Regions from separate parts of the Cytobacillus gottheilii genome, predicted to be linked through region 3. Evidence: riboswitches for the same ligand, from Rfam matches in the RefSeq annotation. Region 3 holds a riboswitch; each other region holds the start of a gene.
The links. A riboswitch is a leader RNA that binds a small molecule or an ion and turns the genes downstream of it on or off. The one in region 3 is predicted to bind thiamine pyrophosphate.

Region 1 (5,931 bases), 1.4 Mb from region 3:
TCATTGAGGCGTATTCTAAGATGCAACTTTTATTCAAGCAAATATTGATCAATCTTGAACATAGTAAGTATATAAGATGTGAAGGAATTTTGTATAGACAAAATCTATATACAGTTCAAAACTTCTATAAATAGCTTTAAAGATGAACTTCCACAAAGTAACTTTCCCCCACTTATTCCGTCTATTGTTTTAGGAGGGAAAAAAATGAAAAAAATTATCTTACTCGCTTTATTTGCCCTTTTTGTAACTGGATGCAATTCAGGTACGGCCGGCACAGACCAAGTAAAAAAGGAAAAGGAAGAACCAGATATCACGATACCAAATGATCTTCCACAGCAATTAAAAGAGATCGACAAATCAAAAGTAAACACAGCTATTCAATTTGAGAGTAAATCATTTTTAGATTTAATGGATTCAATCTTTTTTGAAAATCGTGATCAGGAAGGTTATCAGCTTACAACACATCGTGTATATAAGGCTGGGGACCAATTTGAAATCGACCCTGATAGATTATCACCCACAGCAAGATATGAAGTTGAATTCTTGAAATTTAATTATGATGAAAGAAAGTTTGAAACGATCCTAGAAAAAACTGTTGAACGCCAGGACCCAAGTTATTTTATCACCATTCCAGATGAAGAGAATGCAGTTTATTATATTGAACAAGTAGCACTAGGTGAAATGGATGAAATTCGTAAACAGGAATACCATCAAATCTTTGTGCCTTATAACGAAAGAAATGCAAGAATTGATTTAGACAAGACACACTATTCACCTGAAGAAAAGATGACCGTTACGCTGACAAACTTGGGGACGATTGAATTAGGTACTGGTTATGGGGTTATATTGGAGAAATGGAACGGTGAAGCTTGGGCGCAGTTTGAGTTTGAACAAATGGTAACACTGCAAATGTTCATTTTAAGAAATGGAGGCACTTTTTCGCAGGATGTCGAGCTTTCCCAGCTTGAAAAAGGAACCTATCGTGTAATTCAAACTTTGACAGAGGATGACAGAATATCCGCATCATTTACGATTGAATAAATAGAAGACTGATTAAATGGCGAGACTTTAATGTTTCATAGCTTGGAAACTCCTTGTTATATCACTTTCATAAACTAAAGAGCTCATTTGATCATGAGCTCTTTGGCTTTTCATATGTGTTGATCCTTTAGGATAAGGTGCTCCCGTTTTTACTGTTTTCTCACTCAGCTGTGCTTCAGTATTTATCCAGCAATTAAGCGAAAATAAACTGCAATATCACCAACATATCAAATTGGTTCTATTTATAGATTTGACTTCCGCCTTCTTTAAATTCTTCTGCTTTCTGCTTTAACCCCTGTTCTATACCTGCTGTTGTAACAAATATATTCTCTTTTGCATAGTTTCGAATATCCTGGGAAATTCTCATTGAGCAAAATTTGGGCCCGCACATGGAACAGAAGTGAGCCGTCTTAGCACCTTCTGCAGGCAGGGTTTCATCATGATATTGCAGTGCCCGTTCTGGATCAAGGGAGAGATTAAACTGGTCCTTCCAGCGAAATTCAAAGCGCGCTTTTGATAAAGCGTCATCTCTTATTTGGGCACCAGGATGGCCTTTAGCCAAATCGGCTGCATGGGCAGCGATTTTATAGGTGATCACACCTTCCCGGACATCATCTTTATTTGGCAGTCCTAAATGCTCCTTTGGCGTCACATAGCAGAGCATGGCTGTTCCATACCATCCGATCATGGCTGCGCCGATTGCAGAGGTTATATGATCATAACCTGGTGCAATATCGGTTGTCAGCGGACCTAATGTATAGAATGGAGCTTCTTGACAGATTTCAAGCTGCTTATCCATGTTTTCTTTAATTAAATGCATTGGAACATGTCCAGGACCTTCAACCATTACCTGTACATCGTGCTTCCAGGCAATTTTAGTCAGCTCACCTAATGTTTCAAGCTCGGCAAATTGAGCTTCATCATTTGCATCTGCGATTGAGCCGGGACGGAGTCCATCGCCTAATGAGAAGGCCACATCATAGGTTTTCATGATTTCACATATTTCTTCAAAGTGAGTATATAAAAAACTTTCTTGATGATGATATAAGCACCACTGAGCCATAATGGAACCGCCGCGCGATACGATACCAGTCATTCGCTTAGCTGTTAATGGAACATAATGCAGCCGCACACCAGCATGGATTGTAAAATAATCTACCCCTTGTTCGGCTTGCTCAATCAGAGTATCGCGAAATACGTTCCAACTAAGATTTTCCGCAATCCCATTTACTTTTTCAAGTGCCTGATAGATTGGAACAGTGCCTACAGGAACAGCAGAATTTCGGATTATCCACTCCCGTGTTTTGTGTATATTTTTCCCGGTCGATAAATCCATAATGGTATCAGCACCCCAGCGCGTTGCCCAGGTCATTTTTTCAATCTCTTCTTCAATCGACGAGGATACAGCGGAATTGCCGATATTGGCATTGATTTTCACATGAAAGTTGCGGCCAATAATCATTGGTTCACTTTCAGGGTGATTAATATTTGCTGGAATGATGGCTCGTCCGCGGGCGACTTCCTCACGGATATATTCAGGATTCATATTTTCCCGGATGGCGATGAATTCCATTTCAGGTGTGATGATCCCTTTCCTTGCATAATGAAGTTGTGTAACATTTTTTCCTCGTTTTGCCCGCAGAGGCTTTCTTTTTAGCCCGGGAAACACACCGTGCTGGGTACGCTGGTCGTCTTCATTGCGGTAACCATTATCTTCTGGTTTTATCCTGCGACCTTCATAGCTTTCAATATCGCCGCGTTCATCGATCCATTTCTGGCGAATGGGCGGCAGTCCTTTTGTCAGATCCACTGCATAATTCTGATCCGTATACGGCCCGCTTGTATCATAAATACGCACGGGCTCGTTCTTCTCATCTCCAAAAGATCCTGTGGTGGCACTAAGTTCAATTTCTCTCATTGGCACCTGGATATCAGACCTAGTTCCTTCTACATACACTTTTTTGCTGCCGGGAAAGCTGGACATAATGGAAATCATTTTACCGTTTACAGTGGGGTTGATCATTTTATCTCTCCTTTAACATATTGTTAAGGACTTGATCTCGGGAAATGCAAAGACATCCTTCAGTGAAGTGCACAAAAAGAAGCTGGGTCCATTGTAAAATAAACAGACCCAGCTTCAGAATATGCAGAAGTATACATAGCAAGTATTCACTAACTTCCCTACGCTGGCATGATCCAGATCAGGTCCAAAGGGTCAAGAAACTTTATAGCGTTTCCCTCTCAGCCCAGCTTATTGGACTCCCCTAGTTATTACTATTCAATTGTGCTTTTAGTTTAATATAAACGAACAGTAAATAAAAGGATATTTTGGAATTTATTCAAAAACAGGACGAAAGAAACGCTGATTCTGTGAATCTTACTAAAGGATAAAACCATACCGGCTGCAATAAGAGATTACAGCCTCCTCTGATCTCGTCAACATTATTTTATTTTTTCTAGAGTAAAATTCCGGACTCTGTAGATGTGGTCACTTAAAAGATCTATATCTTCTTGGTTATGGCTAGTCAATACAATGGTTTTGCCTTTGTCTTTCAAAGATTTTAATAGTCCGCGTATATTCTCCACACTATCAACATCCAGGGCGTTAAAGGGTTCATCTAATAAGAGAATTTCCTGGTCTTCCATAATCGCTTGGGCGATAGCTAATTTTTGTTTCATGCCAAGTGAATACTCTTTAACTTTTTGTTTGGCTGCAGGCTGGAGTCCTACTTTTATCATTGTCTCTTTGATTTGCTCATCAGAGATTTTTCTATTAATCATGGCTAGGTACTTTAAGTTTTCAAAGCCTGTTTTATTGCCTATATAACCAGGCCGATCAATAATAATGCCAAAGTCTTCAGGGAAACGATTATCTTTTCCAAGCTGTTTTCCCCGTATAGTAACAGTCCCTTGATCCGGAAAAATAAAACCGCACATCATTTTAAATAACACCGATTTCCCTGACCCATTAGGCCCTGTTAATCCATAGATCTTCCCCTTTTCAATAGCGAGATTCGTATTTTCAAATAAAACTAATCCTTTATAGGATTTGCTTATATTTTTCAGATCAATGATGGTCATAATTCGTCACATCCTCCTTATATCATAAAATCTCTTCTCTTCAATACATAAACCAGGACGATCACTTCAATAACGACAGCAATCAATAATTGAATAGAAATCATATAGACTGATGCCTCTGTCAGTAATTGCCCCATGCTATTAAGGCCAACTGGGATGAAGGCGCCGGGGTTCATTCCCGGAAACATGAACAATATAGAAATCAAGAGGATAACAAAGCTTTTCATAACATCTTTTGTCAGCCATGTGATTAAAAACACCAGTATTACATAAAAAATGATTTGTAGAAATCCATTCACAAAGTAATGATAGCCAACCTGTAAAACTGGCAAATCCTGCTGCAATTCCACATGCAAGGAAAACGAATAATCAAAACCTGCTGAAATAGTGAAAAGAAGAAGAGCCAGAGACAATAGAAACAATCCCGTATACCACATAATCATAAGGAACCAGCCATTAAACCATTTCAATAAGGATTTGTGCCGAATAATCGAGTAATGGCTCATCTCTGTCAATTGTTTTTGCAGTATAAGCTGTACAAAATATACAAACCCCATAAAAGCAATCACATAAAAACTAAGAGAGAGAATTTGAAAAGCATCATTTGTCGTTCCATAGAAAGTAAGAATCCAAATGTCCCATATCGTCAGGGTCTCATCGGAATATAAAGAAGCATGATACACCATTCCCGTACACACGATCACTGCAAATAAAAGGATTGGCCATGAAGTTATAAATATATGCCTGACAGCTCGAAAATCTCTTCCAATATAATTCAAAGCTAATAAACCAATGCCAAACAACAAGATAATGATCATAAAGGAGATCCATATGCTATTAAAACTGGCAGCACCGTGAAATAGACTAAGATAATTCGGCAAAAGGATCCATTTGAAGGATATCGGAAACACCTTAAAGGAAAGGATCGCCACCGCATATAAAAAGGCAATAGAAAAATAGATGGTGCGTTTGCTCTTTGTTATTGCATATAAAATGGTGAGAAAGAGCTGGATCGTCAGCATGGTTAAAAAGAATAAAAGAAACTGCAAAATTAAGGCATATAGCGGCTGTGATAAATGATTGCTTAGTGTAAACAGAATGTCATTGCCATCTAGATCTAGCCGAGAAAGTTCACTCCACTGAAAGGAAAAAGGCAGACCAAGTGCTGCTGCAAAACTAGCGGCATTCCATATTAGCAATAAGAAAACATTAAATATGGAAAAACCCTTTACATTGTGGAGGATCCACTTTTTAAAAGAACCCCACCGGATTAAATGCGTATAGTCAAAGGAATTAGTCAGCTGCTGACCCGTTTTCATTAGGAATAACGGAAACACAAAATAGACGATTAAGTAGAGATCACTTACCCCAGTTAAACCAACATCCCAAAAGTTATATTGAACATTCTCGCTTTCCGTTCTTAATGTAATAGAATGCCGTGAGCTAAACGTATAAAGAATGATAATCGGAAAGGCTATAAACCAATAATTTGAAATGGGTGTTTTCCATTTAGTGAACATACTCATAAACCTTTTCTTGAAAATGATTCCTCACATAATAGATTAGGATAGAGAGGATCATTAAATGAATGGTAAATGGAACAAAAATCGTCCACAGCGGCTGCTGGATAATATTAAAAGGAAATACCGTACTGACAGGCGAAAATTCAGGATGAGCCAGAATCGCTGTTACAAAATTCATGACAAAATACCAAAGAAAAGGCAGGGAAATCGCAACAAAATGGTTTTTCATCAATAACGTCAGCACATATGCAGCTGAACTGTACAGTGCCGCATTAATGCCCACCCA
Region 2 (5,931 bases), 2.2 Mb from region 3:
CTACTAGTAGATGGTACTTTCTTCTGTTAAACTGATGATAAAAACGGTAAAAGAGTGTTTGCAATGCAAGAAAAAATAGTAAAGGATTTAGCAGGTTTAATGCTAAAAGGAGACGAACACGGCACATGGGTTGAAATATCAAAATTGATTGATGAAGGATACGATCGTCTATATATTTATGAAATGCTATTAACGAAAGTAATGAGATACATAGGCGAGCTTTGGGAGGAAAACGAAATTTCTGTGGCAGAGGAGCATATTGCATCCAATGTATGCAGTTTTGTGCTTTCTAAAGTAGGAGAAAGTGCTGCGGTCGAAAAAAAGAAGTCTCCAGGCAAGGTAATGATGTTTTGCATAGAAGGGGAAGAACATAGTCTAGGTCTAAAAATGGTCCACAATGTCTTTAAAGAACATAGCTGGGATATACGCTTTTTTGGATCAAATCTTCCTGTACATGATGCAGTTGTATTTGCAAATAAGTGGAGACCAGATGTCCTATGTATCTCAATATCTATCGTGTATAATCTTCCGAATCTGATCCGATTGGTGGAGCAAATTGACCAATTAGACTATCAGCCGAAGATTATAGTTGGAGGGAGAGTATCAACCATGTATCCATTAAATGATTATCTTAAAAGTAAAACTGTGGTGCTGAAGGATTTGGTTGAGGTTAATGATTGGCTTGTGAATAATAGGATTAGCAGCAGAGATTATGTCGGTAGCTAAGAACTATATTGAATCTGTCCCTTTCCCATATTTTATAATGGATGAGCAATTAAAGATCCTGGGAGTATCTGACGAAGTATTTCAGCATTTCCCGCAAGCGTCCAATTTTATGGATTTGGTTGACTATGGAAGTATAAAAAAGGTCGAAAAGTTTATGAAATCTAACGTCGGCCAAACGAAGATTGAAATTAATATGCTGACGAAGCACCAGCCTATTACCCTTTTTGATGTATATATTCAATGGGATTCAGAAAAGAAGTTAAATGTTTTTTGTATTGAAAAACAAGAATTTGTTCATCAGGTCCAATCATTTGTAACAAAGCTGGAAAAACAGCTGAATAACGAAAACCTTACAATTGCTGAGAAACAGGATGAACTCGAACACTCTTTAAAAAGAGTGCAGCAGCTTCTTATGCAGCATGACAATCTATCGAATGTTAGTAAGTTAGTCAGTCACATTGCAGATGAATTGAAGAAGCCCTTAACAAGTATCAGGGGTTTTTTACAATTGCTTAAGCCGCATTTAAGCTCGATTGGCAAAGAGCATTATGCAAATATAGCATTAGACGAAATCAATCAGGCAAACAATCTTATCTACCAATATTTGAATACGACGAAACCAGCTACTCCTAACAAAACCCAATCCAACCTGCAGAAAATGATTACTGAAGTGGTCCAGCTGACAAATGCAGAATCAAAAAAGATCCATTGTGAAGTAAAGTATGTAAAAGAACATATTCTGCCTGCTGTTAATGTTGATGTGAAGCAGATGAAGCAAGTCTTCTTAAACATCCTGAGAAACGGGATGGAAGCGATCCAAAATAGCAAAAACAGAAACAATGGACAAATTCTCATAAGAACGGATTTAACAGATGATGCCATTAGTATCTCATTTGAGGACAATGGAATCGGGATGACACAAGTAACCATTGCAAACCTTTTCACCCCATTTTTCACGATGAAAGAGAAGGGAACTGGAATTGGATTGGCTGTTTCACTGCATATTATCAATATGCATGGAGGCACAATTGAGGTGAAAAGTGAAGCAGAAAGCGGCTCGCAATTTACCATTATTCTGCCTATAGATATGTAAGGATCGTAAATGCAGCTCCGGAAATGCTATTGATAGAGGTGATAAGGATGAATGATGATATAATTATTGCAAACATCATAGAAGATGTCATGAAGGATACATATCTTGCCTACCCCGAACTGATGGAGCGATTTGGAGAACGGGGCAAAGAAAAGTGCAAGGAAGATAACGGGCATCACTTTAAAAATCTCGAAACAGCTTTTTCTGTCAATGAACCAAAGATTTTCCTCGATTATTCACACTGGCTTAACAATGTGTTAACGAGCAGAGGAATGAAAACAGAGCATATAATTGATAATTTTGAGAGAATTTATTCTAAAATTGAAGGCCAACTATCAGCAGAGCGAGAGGAATTTTATCGGAAAGCCCTTGTCCTCGCACTTTCATCTTTGAAGGAAATATAAAAATTTACTTTGTACTGTTACAGAACAAAATGTAAAATATAAGGGTAAAACTGTGTCAAAGGGGTAAGGTTTGTTTTGAAAATGTCAAATGAGGAATTAATCGAAGCCTATCAAGATGCAATAAGACTAGAACTTGATGAAGATTTTATTGCAATGCTAGCAGAAGAGATGATAAGAAGAAACTTAAAAACTACGAAAAAAAAACCAGTTGAAATGAAATCATAGCATCTAGCAAAGCAGTGTTCCAATGCACTGCTTCTTTTTTTTGCGTATATATATGTTCTAATATCAACTTAGGCATTGCTGGAAATACATATCGAGCCAATTGAAGGTTGAATGAAGCACCTATAAATCTTGAAAAAAAGGTGGAAACCTTTTTAATTTATGCTAAAATATGTATAACAGTTTTATAATAAGATTCACACTAGGGGATCCCTTGATAAGGGCTGAGAATAAAGTAGTTACTTTTAAACCCTCATAACCTGAACAGGTTCGTACCTGCGTAGGAAAGTGGCGCTATCATTCATACATTTGCGCTTATTTAAGCGTGCGCAAATTTTAACCACTTTCCTATATTTAGGGGAGTGGTTTTTTGTTTGGCTGAAAAAGAAAGGGGCTAAGAATGTGAAGCTGATGGCTGTGACGAATGGGTGTCAAGAGATCAATGAATTAATGAAATCAATTATTCAAATTCATCCTTATGTTGATTTTATCCAAATTAGAGAGAAACAGCGCAGTGCGGGGGAACTGTGTCAATTAGGTAAGCGCTTAATTAACGAGGGAGTGCCGAAGGAAAAACTGCTAATGAATGATCGTATGGATGTTGCTCTCCTTTTACAGCTGCAGCAGCTGCATTTGCCTGGAAATGGACTGCCGCTTGAGCAGGTGAATGAAAGCTACCCCCATTTAAATGCAGGCATATCTATTCATAATCTTGAAGAAGCTTTAAGAGCGGAGAAACAAGGTGCAGCATATATGCTGTATGGCCATTGTTTTCCGACAGACAGTAAAAAGGGAAAGGAGCCGATTTCATTAAGCTCCATCCGAGATATAAAGAGATCCGTTTCAATCCCTCTGTTTGTCATTGGCGGTATTGATGAGGACCGTATTGAACAAGTTGCCTCATACGGAGCTGATGGAGCAGCTGTTATGTCAGCAATCTTTGCATCCAGTAACCCAGCTGACGCTGCTAAAAGATTAAAGGAGAGGTGTGCACATGTTAAAAACCAATCACACTGAAGTAGCTGTCATAGGAGGCGGAATTATTGGCAGTGCAATCGCTTATTATTTGGCGAAGGATAAACGCAAAGTTGCTCTATTCGAAGAGCGAGAAATTGGAAGCCGGTCAACTAGTGCCGCAGCCGGTATGCTTGGTGCTCATTCGGAATATAAGGAATTTCAGCATGTATACTCCTTTGCACGCAGCAGCCAGCTTTTATATAAGGAACTTTATCATGAATTAAAAGAACAAACGGGAATTGATTTTGAAATGAAAAAAGGCGGACTGCTTCAGCTTGCCTTCACATCCGAAGAGAGAGAAGAAAGGAATTCTCTTATGCAGCTGCCAGACATAGAATGGCTGACAAGAGAGGAAGCAAAAAGAAAAGTACCGCTTTTAACGGATCAAATCATTGGTGCGTCATTTTTAAAGGAGGATGTCCATGTAACTCCTGCCATTGCTTCTAATAGTTTCAGTAAAGGGGCATTCCTTTTTGGGGCAGAGATTTATGAATTTACGAAGGTTTTGTCGGTGGTTAATGAACACAGCCACTACAAGGTTAATACCACACAGGGATCGTATACGGCAGATCAGGTGGTAATTGCCAGCGGTGTGTGGAGCAATTATTTCTTTCAGCAAACAGGGTTAATGAATGCGATTATTCCAGTAAAAGGTGAGTGTATTGCAGTTTTAAATGATCAGCTGCCGCTTGCACACTCCATCTTCCATGACCAGCATTATATTGTCCCAAGAAACAATAATGAACTCATTGTGGGTGCTACGAAAAGATGGAATGACTGGAATGAAGAACCCACCCTTGAGGGGATTGAAATGGTGATTAAAAAGGCAAAAGAAATGCTGCCTCCCATTCAAGGAATGAGATGGCTGAGAAGCTGGGCGGGCTTAAGACCGCAAACTTTTGATGGTTTTCCTTTTATCGGAGAACATCCGGAACAGAAAGGTCTCTACTTTGCAGCTGGTCATCAAAGAAACGGTATATTGTTAGCTCCTGGAACAGGGAGAATGATCGCCGATTTAATAACCGGCAATCCAGTTAATCCAGAATGGGTGGAGGCATTTAAAATTGATCGCCTTCCATCGGCGGTTTCAACTGGGAGGGGGTGAATAGGTGAAGATCGAGCTAAACGGAAAGGTACATGAATTGCCAGAGCACGTAAAAACGACTGCTCAGCTTCTAGCCTTTTTAGAACTGCAAAATCGTATTGTTATTGTGGAAATCAATCAAGACATTGTACTGAAAGACAAATATGAAAGCCATCAATTAAATACTGGTGATAAAGTAGAGCTTATTCATTTTGTAGGAGGGGGTTAATACATGTTAAAAATTGCAGATCGTACGTATCAGTCCAGATTGCTGCTGGGAACCGGAAAATATCCAACTTTTGAGGTGCAAAAGAAGGCAGTAGACGTCTCTGAAAGTGAAATTCTTACATTTGCAGTAAGAAGAATGAATATTTTTGAGGAAACACAGCCTAATTTTCTAGAGCAGCTTGATTTAAAGAGATATACATTATTGCCTAATACAGCAGGTGCAAAAACAGCGGAAGAGGCGGTTAGAATTGCAAAATTGGCAAAAGCTTCAGGATTATGCGACATGATAAAAGTAGAAGTGATTGGCTGTGAGCGTTCGCTGCTGCCAGACCCTGTTGAAACGCTGAAAGCTTCTGAGTTATTACTGGAGGAAGGCTTCATCGTTCTTCCTTATACATCAGATGATGTCGTTCTGGCAAAACGGCTTGAACAGCTTGGTGTTCATGGCATTATGCCCGGTGCATCTCCAATTGGATCAGGGAGAGGAATTATCAATCCATTAAATCTCCAGTTTATCATTGACCAAAGTGATGTACCTGTTATTGTTGATGCTGGAATTGGTTCACCGAAGGATGCTGCATATGCCATGGAGCTCGGAGCGGATGCTGTCTTATTAAACACAGCTGTTTCAGGGGCGGAGGATCCTGTAAAAATGGCATTGGCAATGAAGATGGCGGTAGAAGCAGGAAGATTAGGGTATGAAGCAGGCAGAATTCAAGAAAAGAACTATGGAGTTGCAAGCAGTCCGATGACAGGAATGATCACATCTTGAAAAGCCGTTATTTGAAACAGGAATTATTCATCGGCAAAACAGGACAGAAGAAAATAGAAGAGAGCACAATAGTCGTATTTGGAATGGGTGCTTTAGGTTCTGCGATCTCGGAAATGCTTGTTCGTGCTGGTGTTGGGAAATTGGTAATAGCAGATCGCGATTATGTAGAATGGAGCAATCTGCAAAGACAGCAGCTGTACACAGAGGATGATGCAAAGAAGAAACTGCCTAAAGCAGTAGCTGCAAAACAGCGGCTTCAATCCATAAACAGTCAAACAATCATAAAAGAGCATGTAATGGATATTTATTTTCAAAATGTAGAGGAATTGGCGGAAGGAGCATCCATTTTAATGGATGCAACAGATAATTTTGAAACGAGATTAGT
Region 3 (5,931 bases):
GCAATGTGGGTGATTGAAATACAAAACCATATTCATTCGATGGTTTTGTTACCTTCTTATTATTAATCATGATCTGTCCATCTTCACCCTGCAGTAAACCAGCAGCAAGTTTTAGTAAGGTTGTTTTTCCGCAGCCGCTCCTGCCAAGCAGACAGTGAAACTCTCCCTTTTCAATTTGCCATGAGACGTGATCTATAATGTTTCGCTGCTGACCGTAAGAAAAACGAACATTTTGAATCTCTAAAAAACCCAACAAGATCACTCTCCTTTAATTTGAATAAGCAGAAAGCGGCTCAGCCAACTCTAATGTGCTTGCTTCAATATCAGTCATCTTCACTAAATCTGCTAAACTAAAGCCGCCATCCTGGTGCCAGCCTGCTTCTGGGGAGGTCATCCTGCCAATCCCCGTCATTCTTGTAACCCCATGAAGCGATAGTTTTTGACTCCACAGAAAGACATTTTCCGGAGAGGTACTCATACCTGCTGTCTGCAGCCATTTTTTATAATGCTTAATCTTTTCTAACACCTCGTCAATTTCATCAAAAGCAAATACTTGAATAGACCTGTTTAAAACACTTGGCAGGAATTCACTTGAATGATCTTTATAAATGACAATCCATCTTCCGTTTTCATCAGAGATTATTTCTTTATTTTCCTCTGCAAACAAGCTCATTTCTTCTCTTTGCTGATTGCGAATGAAAGAAGCAGACTCTTCTATTGACAGTTCTCTGCGCGGGAACCGGATTTCCAGCGCGGACAGCTCGTGAGCAAGATATTTCGCAAATTCACCAGGTGTAATCAGCCCGCCTTTTTGAACAAAAATTGCTTGAGGTGAATAGCAGCCTTGCTGATCATAGCGAATGAGATCCAGTGCAGCCAAATGACTCGTTTCTACTGCTTTTTGCATATGAAGACTTTCTTTCCCGATAATCGAGAAACTGATTTTATGACCATGGGAAATGAGCTTGCTTGTAACCGGTACTCTCTGTTTAATAGATGCAAGGCTTTGATCACTTCCATAAGCAATGATCGTCTCACATCCTTCAAAAAAAAGAGCCTCCCTTTCTTCATCTCCGCCTTTCCATGTCACAATGGCAAAGCAATTCTTTATCTTTGGTTCTACCTCTGCTAGAATGTCCGCAAATAATCCGGCAAATAGCGGCTCTTCACTTGCTGTTTTTCCAACGCTTCCAGACTTGACGAGCAACGCTGAAATAAAGCTCCATAGTGGAAGGCCCGGAACATTTCCAGCCCAAATATGCCCGGTAACATCTGCTCCTACTGCTTTTGAATAGCCGCCTTTCACCAAAGGCTGAAAATCATCCAGGAGCTGCGGATTTCCGAAGTCCTCCACCAGAAAACGCTGAAGCTCGTGTTTTCGAAACCGCTGCAAAAATGTGGTTAAACCTGTACGGATGATTTCCTGATCATATCCTGTAATGATTGGCAGCCAAGTCTCCGCTAATCTCCGCTGTTTTGATTGACGATCTAGTAATATATGAATCGCTTGATCTATAATAGCTACCAGCTCTGATACTGAAAAGCTCTTTAAAATGTGGGCATTAGCTTTCACGATCGACATGATCTTCGATAACTGCTGCGGAGAAAGCTGAGGTACTTTCACTTTTGCAGTTAGTCCGTTATAAGAATAGATAATTTCCCTATATTCAATGGTTTCATTGTTCATTTCAGGCAAATAGCCAGCAGTGATTTCCATTATGATTCCTCCTTCGCATATCGGAGAAATTCATCGACTGCAAGTGAGCATCCTTTTTGCTCAGAGCCTTGCACCCTGCCTAAAAGCTGAAATCCTTTGTCAGTCTCTACACCTAAATCCTCTGTTAAAATGCTGAGGGCAGAATTAAAGTTAGCTAGGTCATAATGAACAAGCACACCATTTTCTCCAAATGGCATATCTAATCCAGTTAAGGGATTTATAACTCTAGTACGGATCCAATGTGGTCCTGATTTTACAGATGGAATTTCTTCATTGCCGTCATCATAAAACTGTGTGCTTAACTCTGTCATGCCGTACATATTGATGCAATCTGATTTCTCGATACCTAAGTGTGTGTTTAATGCTGTATAGAATTCCCCTGTCTCCACATGTCTGGACTGGTTTTTATAACCACCTGTATCTAAAATCCTGCTGCCTTTTGGAAGTTTAAAATATAGCTGTTTTTCCTGTAAATAATCGATTAGATGAACAAAACTAAAGCTTGCACCTAATAAGGCATATGCCTCTCCTGACTGTTGCGCGGTTTTTAATTCTTCAAGCAGCAACTCAAAATTGATACCATTGCCAGACAATGTATACTTGCTTTCTGGAGTGCCAAAAAACGCTTTAGCCAGAAATAAGTACCGAGCTAGTGAGGAATTGGGCATTTCCTCATGATCAGGAAACAAAATTCCCATCTTTATCGCTTTTTGCTCTTTCATGAATCTCTTTTTAAAATTTGTAATCATCGATGAATCAAACACTGTCAGTGTTGGGTGATAATGCTTTCCTTTTATGTGTTTAGTTGTACCGCTCGTCATAAAAGTAGCTTCAGCTTGCTCTGTAGATATACAGGATAGCGGCACATCTTTAAAAGCCTGAATCGGCACAGAAGGGATGTCTCTCCAATTTTTAACATTTCGAGGTGTTTTTCTTTTTTGCTTGCTAAAACGCTGAAATGGCAGATTATGCTCAAACTGATATCGGAACAGCTGCAGTGCAAGCTCATTAAAATCATGAGAATGTTCGTCGTGAATAAATTTTTGAATGGAAGCTATTAACTCTTTTTGGGTCATATTCGATTCCAGCCTTTCTATAATCAGTGGCCTGAATACGATAATGCCCGCAGTCAACTAGATTGGGGGATGGTGTAATAAGTGAAGGATATTTTAAAAAGCAATGCAGGACATAGTGATCACGTTTAATACTCTAAGTGAACAGTCCATGATTTCCTTTTAAAAAAATGATATAAAAAAATACACTTCGCGCCAGCAAAGTGTATAGTTATACCCTAATCACATTTCCTACGCTGGCATTATCCAACAGGTTCAAACGGTCTATGACAGTTAGTCATACTCTCAGCCTGATTCCACAGGCTCCCGTATTTATTCAATTCGTAACTAGTTTAGCAATTATTACAGCTATTGTAAACGCTTTTTATTCCTTCGTTTTAATAGCGGTACTTACATCATAATCCTCCAGGTTCACTTCCGCTTCTTCTCCAAGAGCTATTTGTGCTAATAATTTTCCTACGTAAGGACCAGCTGTCAGCCCTGAGGCTCCTAAGCCATTAGCAGTAAGAATTCCTTTAAATTCAGGGATCCGCCCAAATACTGGTAAAAATCCCGGCGTGTGCGGACGAAATCCTACCTTTACTTCAGTAAGCTCAGCATCCTCAAGACCTGGTGCGATTTGCAGTGCTTTCGTTAAGATGTCGTGAACCCCTCCTGCGGTCACCCGCAGTTCTAAAGTTTCCAAATCTTCATGTGTGGCACCTGCCACAATCTTACCGTTTTCGAATGCAAGCATGTATTGGTTGTTTGGCGGCATAATCACTGGCCAATCTCCTGTACGTTCATCCTGGAGCTTTAAATGAATGATTTGCGCTTTTTGAGCAAACACTTGAAAATCAATTTGCAGCGGTGACAACAATTCTTTTGCCCATACACCAGGTACAGCAATCACTTCGTCTGCCAGTATATGTTCTCCATTTACCTCTGCACCAATCACTTTCTGATCCTCTGACAGCAAACGCGCAGAACCATTAATAATTCGCGCTCCATTTTTTTGGGCTGCATTGACCAAAGAAAGCCGGAGTCTGCCGCCGTTGACTCGTGCTCCTCCGCTTACATGCACAGCTTCATATTGATCACTTAACGGCGGAAACAATTCCTTTTGTTTAATGGCATTAATCTCAGTAATTTCACCGATTTCCGGTGCTTCTTCTCTTTTCAGAAAAGCTCTTTCTTTTAACTTTAATAGCTTGCTGTTCTCAGATTGAAGAGCAATTGCACCTACCCTTTTATATCCCGTATTCTTTTCTCCGTCTTCATCGAGCATCTTGATTAATTCGGCATAATAGTTCGCACCATTTTTCACCAGTGTATACCATGGCTTATTTCTCCTCTGTGAAAGCCATGGACAGACGATTCCGGCAGCAGCATCTGTTGCCTGCCCCTTATCATAGCGATCAATTAAGATTACTTCTGTACCTTTACGAGCAAGATGATAAGCAGCGGAAGCACCGAGAATGCCTGCGCCAATTACGATAATTTTTTTCATTTAATTACACACCTTTATTTATAACTGCTTAGGTATTTCCTTTTATGTATTTTATAGAGATTTTTTTGTTTATTTTACAAAAGGTTTGCTGATGGAGCAATGTTATATTGTTCACAATGTGACTTCCAGCTACTCTTATGATGAATGTAATATGCATTCAAATTACAAATACCCTGTAAAAATGTATACATAAAACAAGACTTCATAACCATTCTATAGGTATAGAGGTGAAGATCTTGAAACATAAATTAGATAAAACAGTTGAAATTTCAGCTTGGATTGTTATGTCCATTTTATTAATGATATTTGTACCAAAGAACAGAATTCGCGAAGCACATGTTTCCTTTTTGTTTAAACAGACAATTACATGGCTATTTGGACTTCTCGTCGTTGAAAAAGGATTGATCTCCTATCCTAATCGGTTATTTTTCAAAAAAGCGAATAAGTCTAGTTTTACATTTGAATATTTTGTCTATCCTGCTTTATGTTCATTATTTAATCTGCATTATCCGGAGAAAAGAAATAAAATATATAAATTTTGTTATTATACCTTATATTCGGCATCCATAACAGTGTTTGAAGCAATAGCGATAAAGTACACAAATTTAATTAGATACAAAAAATGGTCATGGTATTGGAGTTTTATAACAATGTGGTTCACATTCTACCTTTCTAGACTTTATCATAGATGGGTATTTAAATTAAAACAGGAAAATGAAAATGAATAATTCTTTACTTCATTTTTCTTTTGTAAATTCAATTCAGCTAACAAAAAGACCAAATCAATGATTTGGTCTCTAAAAATTTAGCTTATTCATAAAACTCAGCAGGAATCTTTCCAAACTTGCGATTATGATAAAGCAGCGGTTCTTTTTTACGGCTATCAATGTCAGTAACTTCCCCAATTAAAATGGTATGATCTCCTGCTTCAACACTCTTAAATGTTTTACATTGCATAACACCCAAAGCACCCTCGATGATCGGCAATCCTTGTTGTGATAGTTTCCATTCGCAGTTGGCAAATCGATCAATACCCTTGCTTGCAAATAATGCACATAGCTCTCCCTGATCTTCCGCTAATACATGAACAGCAAATTTGCCTGATTCCTTAAACACATCATGTGAAGAAACCTTATGATCAATAGACCAAAGGATCATCAGCGGGTCCAATGATACGGACGCAAATGAATTTACTGTTAACCCAAGTGGTGTACCGCTCTCGTCAACTGTTGTTATAACTGTAACTCCAGTTGGATAGTTGCCCATTACTTCTTTAAATTTAGCTGTATCTGCACTCATCCTGCTCCGCCTTTCCGAACATATTCACCTTTAGTATATCCGAATATATTCCCTGAAATGATTCGAAATTACTTCTTTTCTAGTATAGAATATACTATAAAGCATAAGGAATGAAAGCGAGGGAACTTGAAAAGATGAGTGAATTAAAAACAATCGTTCCTCCAAAAGGCGATTATATTCAATTTGAAAATACAGATGAATATACAGAAAAAGTGAAAGAATGGGGCTTGCCAGCCTCTAAAAGTGAATATTGGTACAAAGATCGAAAGCAGCAGTCCATTGTAACCATTAAGGGCTATGAGGTATACGGTCAAGATCATTCAGGAAATACCATCATTATTGAATTTGAAGAT
Region 4 (5,931 bases), 750 kb from region 3:
TCTGGTAAAGAATGATTCTGTAATGTTTTTAAACAAGCCTAAAACTCAAACTTGTATATACATGTTTCTGTTTTCGCTTTCATTTTAACTTGTATAAACATCTCAGTCAAATCATTTGTTACAGCTGATTCAAATCTCTGATTCTTTTTTATAAAAAAAGGGTTTTCTACTTTTTCCTGAGCTGTGGTGAACAGCCTCTAAGGCGGTCTGCCTCCAGCAAGGCAGCAGCTTTCGTCTGTCATCAAATATCTATTCTGCTCTGCTTTTGCCATCTCCAGGCATATCGCTAAAATGCTGCTTAGCACTATTAAAAAGAAGCGCCTTTAAAAAAGGAGCTTACTTTTAATAGCAGCCTATTCATTTTTTATCCATCTAATAGTCCTTTCAAAACGTCCAAAGCAAAAAAGCTCAAAATAATTTTGAGCTTCCAGCATTATATTGTGAATTGTAGTATTTTACTGGTTAATCGTTTTGACAACGGCCATTTCTTTACCAAAGCGATCTCCGTAATCGATAAACCCCAAGCTCTCGTATAAACCATGTGCCCCTAAATTTTCGGGATGATAGCCTACAACGAGCTTCTTTGCGTTTGGCAGATTGGACATTTTTGAAATCATTATTGAAGAAGCATCCTTACCAATGCCCTTACCCTGAAATCTATGATCAATCATTATTCTGTAAATCCAGTAACCATCAAGTTCTTCCGGTTCCGTATTATACATTAAAAAACCTGCAACTTGATCACCATAATATATAACAAACGGTCTTAATGACGGTTCAAATTTAGACTGCAGAATCGATATTGCATTGTTTTCTATAAATTTCTCTTGATTCTCTGTTATCTGCAATGAACAGCACTCATACCAGTTTTCTGCTGTTAATTCAGCCAATCTTACTATTTTGTCAATACTCAAAATTTATCCCCTTTCTAATATGGGGAACTGCTAATTGTTAATTAGACGTTACCCCGTTAGTGCATGCTGTATAAGTCATTAATTTATTTTTCATAATGAACGCCTCCTTGAACAATTGCTTTTTTTTTAATACTCCTCTATCCTATCACAGTTCCTTATAAAAATTACACAGATTATATGCACTCAAGCTCATTTCAGCATGACAAGATCTGTACAATGTAAAAGGACTTACATTTCGGGAAATGAAAAGGCTCAAATCACGAATGATCTGAGCCTGTATATCTGTGCTTATATTAATTTAAATTCTCTAAACTAAACTTAATCTTTACTTAAAGAATTCTTTGGTTTGTCTTTAGGTTCATCTTCATCACGCGTTAAATCTCTTGCAGAGTTTTTAAACTCTTTTAGAGTTTGTCCAAAAGCACGGCCAATTTCCGGCAATTTTTTAGGACCAAAGATAATAAGTGCTAATACTAATATAAGAATTAAACCTGGAATACCTATATTTGATAACATAACAACAACTCCTTTACTTGCATCATAGACGAAGATAAACAGAAATTCAAGTAACCCAGTAATACTCCAGTCTCAAAAACACCTTTGTCAATGGCAGGCAAACTCCTGAAGCTTCTTTTGATTCCAGATCCCCTTAAAAATAAAAAAGCAACATAGCTTCTGCCATGTTACTTAGCAAAACGGTGTTTTCCAATTTCACCTGTAACGGTTTGAGCTCTTAACCAGGTGCTATTCGTCAAATCCGGATTAAAGAAATAAACAGCTTCATTATTTCCTTGTCCCTCTAAAGCTATTGCCTCATTTACTGCCTTTTTTGCCTCTTTATCAGCTGGTTTATTGATACTTCCATTGTCGACAGGCTGAAACTGTCTCTTTTCATAAATCACTTGCTTAACGCTATCAGGAAAACGCTCATCTTCTACTCGATTTAAAACAACTTGAGCCACTGCAACCTTTCCTTTATAAGGTTCACCTTTTGCTTCAGCATGAACAAGCCTGGCAAGCAAGTCTTTCTCTTTCTTGGATATTGTATTAGGAATAATTAATTTATCTTCAGAATGAATAGCTTCTGCTGACAAATGATTAACTTCTTTTAATTCCAGCTCTGATACGGAGAATTTCAGTGCCACATCATATAATGTTTCCTGATCCTTAACATTGTAAATCGTAACAGAATCCAGCGTTTCAGCATTTATTTTCTTTGGTTCAGTAAATGTATATTGGAATGAGACCATGACAATAGCGGCAATCATGCTTAGAACAAATTTTTTCATTCGTTCTCCTCCATTCATTATAGTCTCGGAACAACAGAAACTACTGTAACACATTGTTCAAGAACGGGACAAACTTAATCTTTTCCATGGTTAATCTGGTAAAATCTTGTTCCGTCATTCTTCTTGCTAAAACATTAAAAGCTTTTTACTAGAAATTTCTTATTTTTTTGCTATAATGAAGACGTAATGTGGAACGCTAACCATTTTTAAACAAATACTTTACAAGTATGTAAAGACTGAGACTTTTGAATATAATTTCATATCGTTTTATGTAGGGGAACCGCTCTGCGGTTGAGATTTCATTATATAATGATAACCCTTTGAACCTGATCTGGCTGATACCAGCGTAGGGAACATAATGTAAAGCAATATTATGCTTATTTATTATGTCCCCTGGCTGCAGCAGCCAGGGGTTTTATGTTTATAAGGGAATTGTTCCATACTACTCATATGACATTAACTGAGATCTTCACGGAATGATCTTCACAATGAGGAGGATATTATGAAAAAATGGATGTTAACTGCATCGTTATTAATGGTTTTAACGGCTTGCGGAAATAACGAAGATACGGAAAACAACAGCACCAATGAGGCGGAAGAACTTGAAGAAGTGACGGTTGTTTTGGATTGGACTCCAAATACAAATCATACTGGACTTTATGCAGCCGTTGAAAATGGCTATTTTGAAGAAGCAGGACTTGATGTCGACATTATTTTGCCTGGTGATGCTGGTGCAGATCAATTGATTGCTTCGGGCAAAGCAGATTTTGGAGTCAGTTACCAGGAAAGTATTACACAAGCAAGAGTTCAGGGTGTACCGCTTGTTTCGATTGCAGCTGTCATTCAGCATAATACGTCAGGCTTTGCTTCTCCTGTAGAAAAAAATATTGAAACTCCTAAAGATTTTGCAGGAAAAACATACGGAGGCTTTGGATCTCCAGTTGAAGAGCAAATCCTTGAATCTCTAATGAGATCTGAGAATGCAAGTGCCGATGATGTTACGATCTTAAATATTGGCAGTGCAGATTTCTTTACTTCAGTTGAAAGAGATGTTGATTTTTCTTGGATCTTTTACGGCTGGACTGGGATTGAAGCAGAATTACGCGGTATAGATTTAAATATGATCTACCCTACCGATTATTCGGAAAATCTTGATTATTATACACCTGTTCTTGCTACTAACGAGGATATGATCAGCTCTAATCCTGAAATGATTGAAGCATTTTTAGAAGGAGCTTCAAAAGGGTATGAATATGTAATTGAAAATCCAGCGGAAGCTGCTGACATTCTAATAGAAGCAGTTCCAGACCTGGATCCTGAACTGGTTAAGAAAAGTCAGGAATGGCTGGCACCGCGTTATCAAGATGATGCAGATCAATGGGGAGCACAAAAACTAGAAGTATGGGAAAACTACGGTAATTGGATGTTTGAAAATGGATTGCTCGATGGCGAACTGGATGCAGAAAAAGCATTTACGAACGAATACTTACCAAAATAGGGGGAGAAAATCTTGGCTAATTCTTTAGTAAGCATACAAATAATTCCAAAAACTAAAAATGGGGAAAATGTCATTCCGTACGTTGACGAGGCGATTGCCATTATTGATGCTTCTGGCATCAAATATGAGGTACACCCTCTTGAAACCACTATGGAAGGTGATCTGGATCAAATTTTTGCGGTTATTAAGAAAATGAACGAAAAAATGATTGAGATTGGCAGTTCCAATGTTATCTCTCAAATCAAAATACTATTCCAGCCAGATGGCATTACAATGGATACGTTAACGGAGAAATATAAAGGATGAATACTGCTTTAAAGAAAGGATGGAGACCAATACTTGTTCTCCTCCTTTTATTCTTATTATGGGAAGGGATTGTCAGGTTTATTGAAGCACCATCCTGGCTAGTCCCTGCACCAAGCCTGATTTTTCAGGAAGCATATAACGGCTGGTCTCAGTTTGCACCTCACCTGCTTTCGACGACCAGTTTATCACTATATGGCTTTGCGATTGGTGCAGCTGTTGGGCTTGCCGCTGCCTTTTGTCTGCACATGCTTCCTTTTGTTAGAGAATCAGTTTATCCGCTTCTCATTCTGTCGCAAAACGTGCCAGTTATAGTTCTTGCCCCGCTTTTGGTCATCTGGTTCGGTTTTGGAATTCTGCCGAAAGTCATTGTCATTACGCTTGTCTGCTTTTTTCCTATTACGGTTGCTGCACTCGATGGGTTTAAACAAACACCTGCAGACTTAAAGCATTATATGAAAATGGCTGGAGCAACTAAACAGCAGCTTTTTTGGAAGTTAGAACTGCCTGCCGCTTTACCGGGCATCTTTTCCGGAATTAAGATCTCGGCAACTTATAGTGTAATGGGTGCAGTGATTTCAGAATGGGTTGGTGCCAGAATGGGAGTTGGTGTTTACATGACATTAGCGTCTTCTTCCTTCCGCTCTGATCGAGTGTTTGTTGCCATCTTTGCCATTATGATCCTCAGTCTTTTATTCTTCTTACTCATTAAACTTGTTGAAAAGCTGATGGTTCGCTGGAAATGGAAGGAGGATAAAGCAAAATGACCGTACTATCTTTAACAAATCTATCAAAGCGTTTTGGTTCTAATCATGTTTTAGATGGACTGGAATTGCATATAAAAAAAAGTGAATTTGTCTCGATCCTAGGGCCTTCCGGCAGCGGAAAAAGCACGCTGTTTCATATGATTGGCGGATTGCTGACTCCTGATGAAGGAACAATTGCTTTAAACGAAGAAAAGATTAACGGAATAACGGGGAAAATCAGCTATATGCCACAATCTCCATCACTGCTGCCTTGGAGAAGCATTTTAGATAACACGCTCTTAGGTCAGGAGCTTCAAGGAAAAACAGATGAAAGCCGTGCAAAGGAAATGCTGAAAGTAGCTGGTCTCGGAGAGTATTTAAACGCATATCCTCATGAGTTATCGGGAGGAATGAAACAAAGAGCAGCTTTTATTCGTGCACTTTTAAGCCCGCAGGAATTAATGCTTTTAGATGAGCCTTTTTCTGCATTGGACGAGCTGACACGATCTGATATGCAGCAATGGCTTTTGCAAATATGGGAAAAGCATAAACCGACCATCCTTTTTGTTACCCATAATATTGAAGAAGCAATTCTTTTATCAGATCGAATTGTTATTTTATCTCACCGTCCTGCCAAAATAAAAGAAGAAGTGATTGTTCCTTTTTCCCGTCCTCGAAATGAACAATTGCCATTATCTGAAGAATTTATTCACTTTAGACAGAAGCTGCACAAATTATTACAAGAAGAAAATAAGCAATCCTAATAAAAACAGGAAATTTCACCCAGTATAAAATAAACACTTCTTCCTATTCCTTAATTTGGAAGGTAGATTTAATCTATTAGTATACCTATCAGATGGGAGGAATATAGATGAAAAAAAGATTACTATGTTTGCTTTTAATTCTATTCGCCTTCACACCAACGATACAAGCAGAGAATCTCACAAAGGACGCTGAAGGACCCGGCGTAATAAAGCCTGATGCAGAAAGAATGTGCTGGTACTGTACAGAATACGAGTACTTTGGCGGTAATGGAATTCCTTATGGAAAACGCTGTATTGATGGTTATTGGAGCCCCATCTGTCTGGAGTTTTAAACCTCTATACATAAACGCTTAGCCTTAATCTGCTAAGCGTTTTTCTGTGATCAAAAATGTCAGTCTTTATTAAGAGCATAAAATC

Region 1: another riboswitch for thiamine pyrophosphate. It lies ahead of thiC (phosphomethylpyrimidine synthase ThiC); the one in region 3 lies ahead of J1899_RS11980 (LuxE/PaaK family acyltransferase).
Region 2: another riboswitch for thiamine pyrophosphate. It lies ahead of J1899_RS01395 (thiamine phosphate synthase); the one in region 3 lies ahead of J1899_RS11980 (LuxE/PaaK family acyltransferase).
Region 4: another riboswitch for thiamine pyrophosphate. It lies ahead of J1899_RS08405 (ABC transporter substrate-binding protein); the one in region 3 lies ahead of J1899_RS11980 (LuxE/PaaK family acyltransferase).

What each region holds. Positions count from the first base shown of each region.
Region 1 covers NZ_CP071709.1:3,862,576-3,868,506, forward strand. Annotated here, with positions in the region: gene J1899_RS19285 (immunoglobulin-like domain-containing protein) at 205-1,041, shown strand; gene thiC (phosphomethylpyrimidine synthase ThiC) at 1,280-3,064, opposite strand; TPP riboswitch at 3,203-3,317, opposite strand; gene J1899_RS19295 (ABC transporter ATP-binding protein) at 3,484-4,122, opposite strand; gene J1899_RS19300 (permease) at 4,140-5,642, opposite strand; gene J1899_RS19305 (ABC transporter permease) at 5,632-5,931, opposite strand, start outside.
Region 2 covers NZ_CP071709.1:253,135-259,065, forward strand. Annotated here, with positions in the region: gene J1899_RS01375 (cobalamin B12-binding domain-containing protein) at 64-726, shown strand; gene J1899_RS01380 (ATP-binding protein) at 713-1,819, shown strand; gene J1899_RS01385 (hypothetical protein) at 1,867-2,223, shown strand; gene sda (sporulation histidine kinase inhibitor Sda) at 2,305-2,448, shown strand; TPP riboswitch at 2,640-2,749, shown strand; gene J1899_RS01395 (thiamine phosphate synthase) at 2,857-3,462, shown strand; gene thiO (glycine oxidase ThiO) at 3,440-4,567, shown strand; gene thiS (sulfur carrier protein ThiS) at 4,572-4,775, shown strand; gene J1899_RS01410 (thiazole synthase) at 4,779-5,546, shown strand; gene J1899_RS01415 (ThiF family adenylyltransferase) at 5,543-5,931, shown strand, end outside.
Region 3 covers NZ_CP071709.1:2,428,359-2,434,289, forward strand. Annotated here, with positions in the region: gene J1899_RS11970 (ABC transporter ATP-binding protein) at 1-262, opposite strand, end outside; gene J1899_RS11975 (acyl-CoA reductase) at 269-1,717, opposite strand; gene J1899_RS11980 (LuxE/PaaK family acyltransferase) at 1,717-2,793, opposite strand; TPP riboswitch at 3,002-3,110, opposite strand; gene J1899_RS11985 (NAD(P)/FAD-dependent oxidoreductase) at 3,155-4,279, opposite strand; gene J1899_RS11990 (CBO0543 family protein) at 4,516-5,007, shown strand; gene J1899_RS11995 (flavin reductase family protein) at 5,090-5,578, opposite strand; gene J1899_RS12000 (hypothetical protein) at 5,713-5,931, shown strand, end outside.
Region 4 covers NZ_CP071709.1:1,681,268-1,687,198, reverse strand. Annotated here, with positions in the region: gene J1899_RS08420 (GNAT family N-acetyltransferase) at 456-914, opposite strand; gene J1899_RS08415 (twin-arginine translocase TatA/TatE family subunit) at 1,233-1,430, opposite strand; gene J1899_RS08410 (cell wall hydrolase) at 1,598-2,203, opposite strand; TPP riboswitch at 2,467-2,573, shown strand; gene J1899_RS08405 (ABC transporter substrate-binding protein) at 2,706-3,701, shown strand; gene J1899_RS08400 (thiamine-binding protein) at 3,714-4,007, shown strand; gene J1899_RS08395 (ABC transporter permease) at 4,004-4,771, shown strand; gene J1899_RS08390 (ABC transporter ATP-binding protein) at 4,768-5,514, shown strand; gene J1899_RS08385 (hypothetical protein) at 5,622-5,846, shown strand.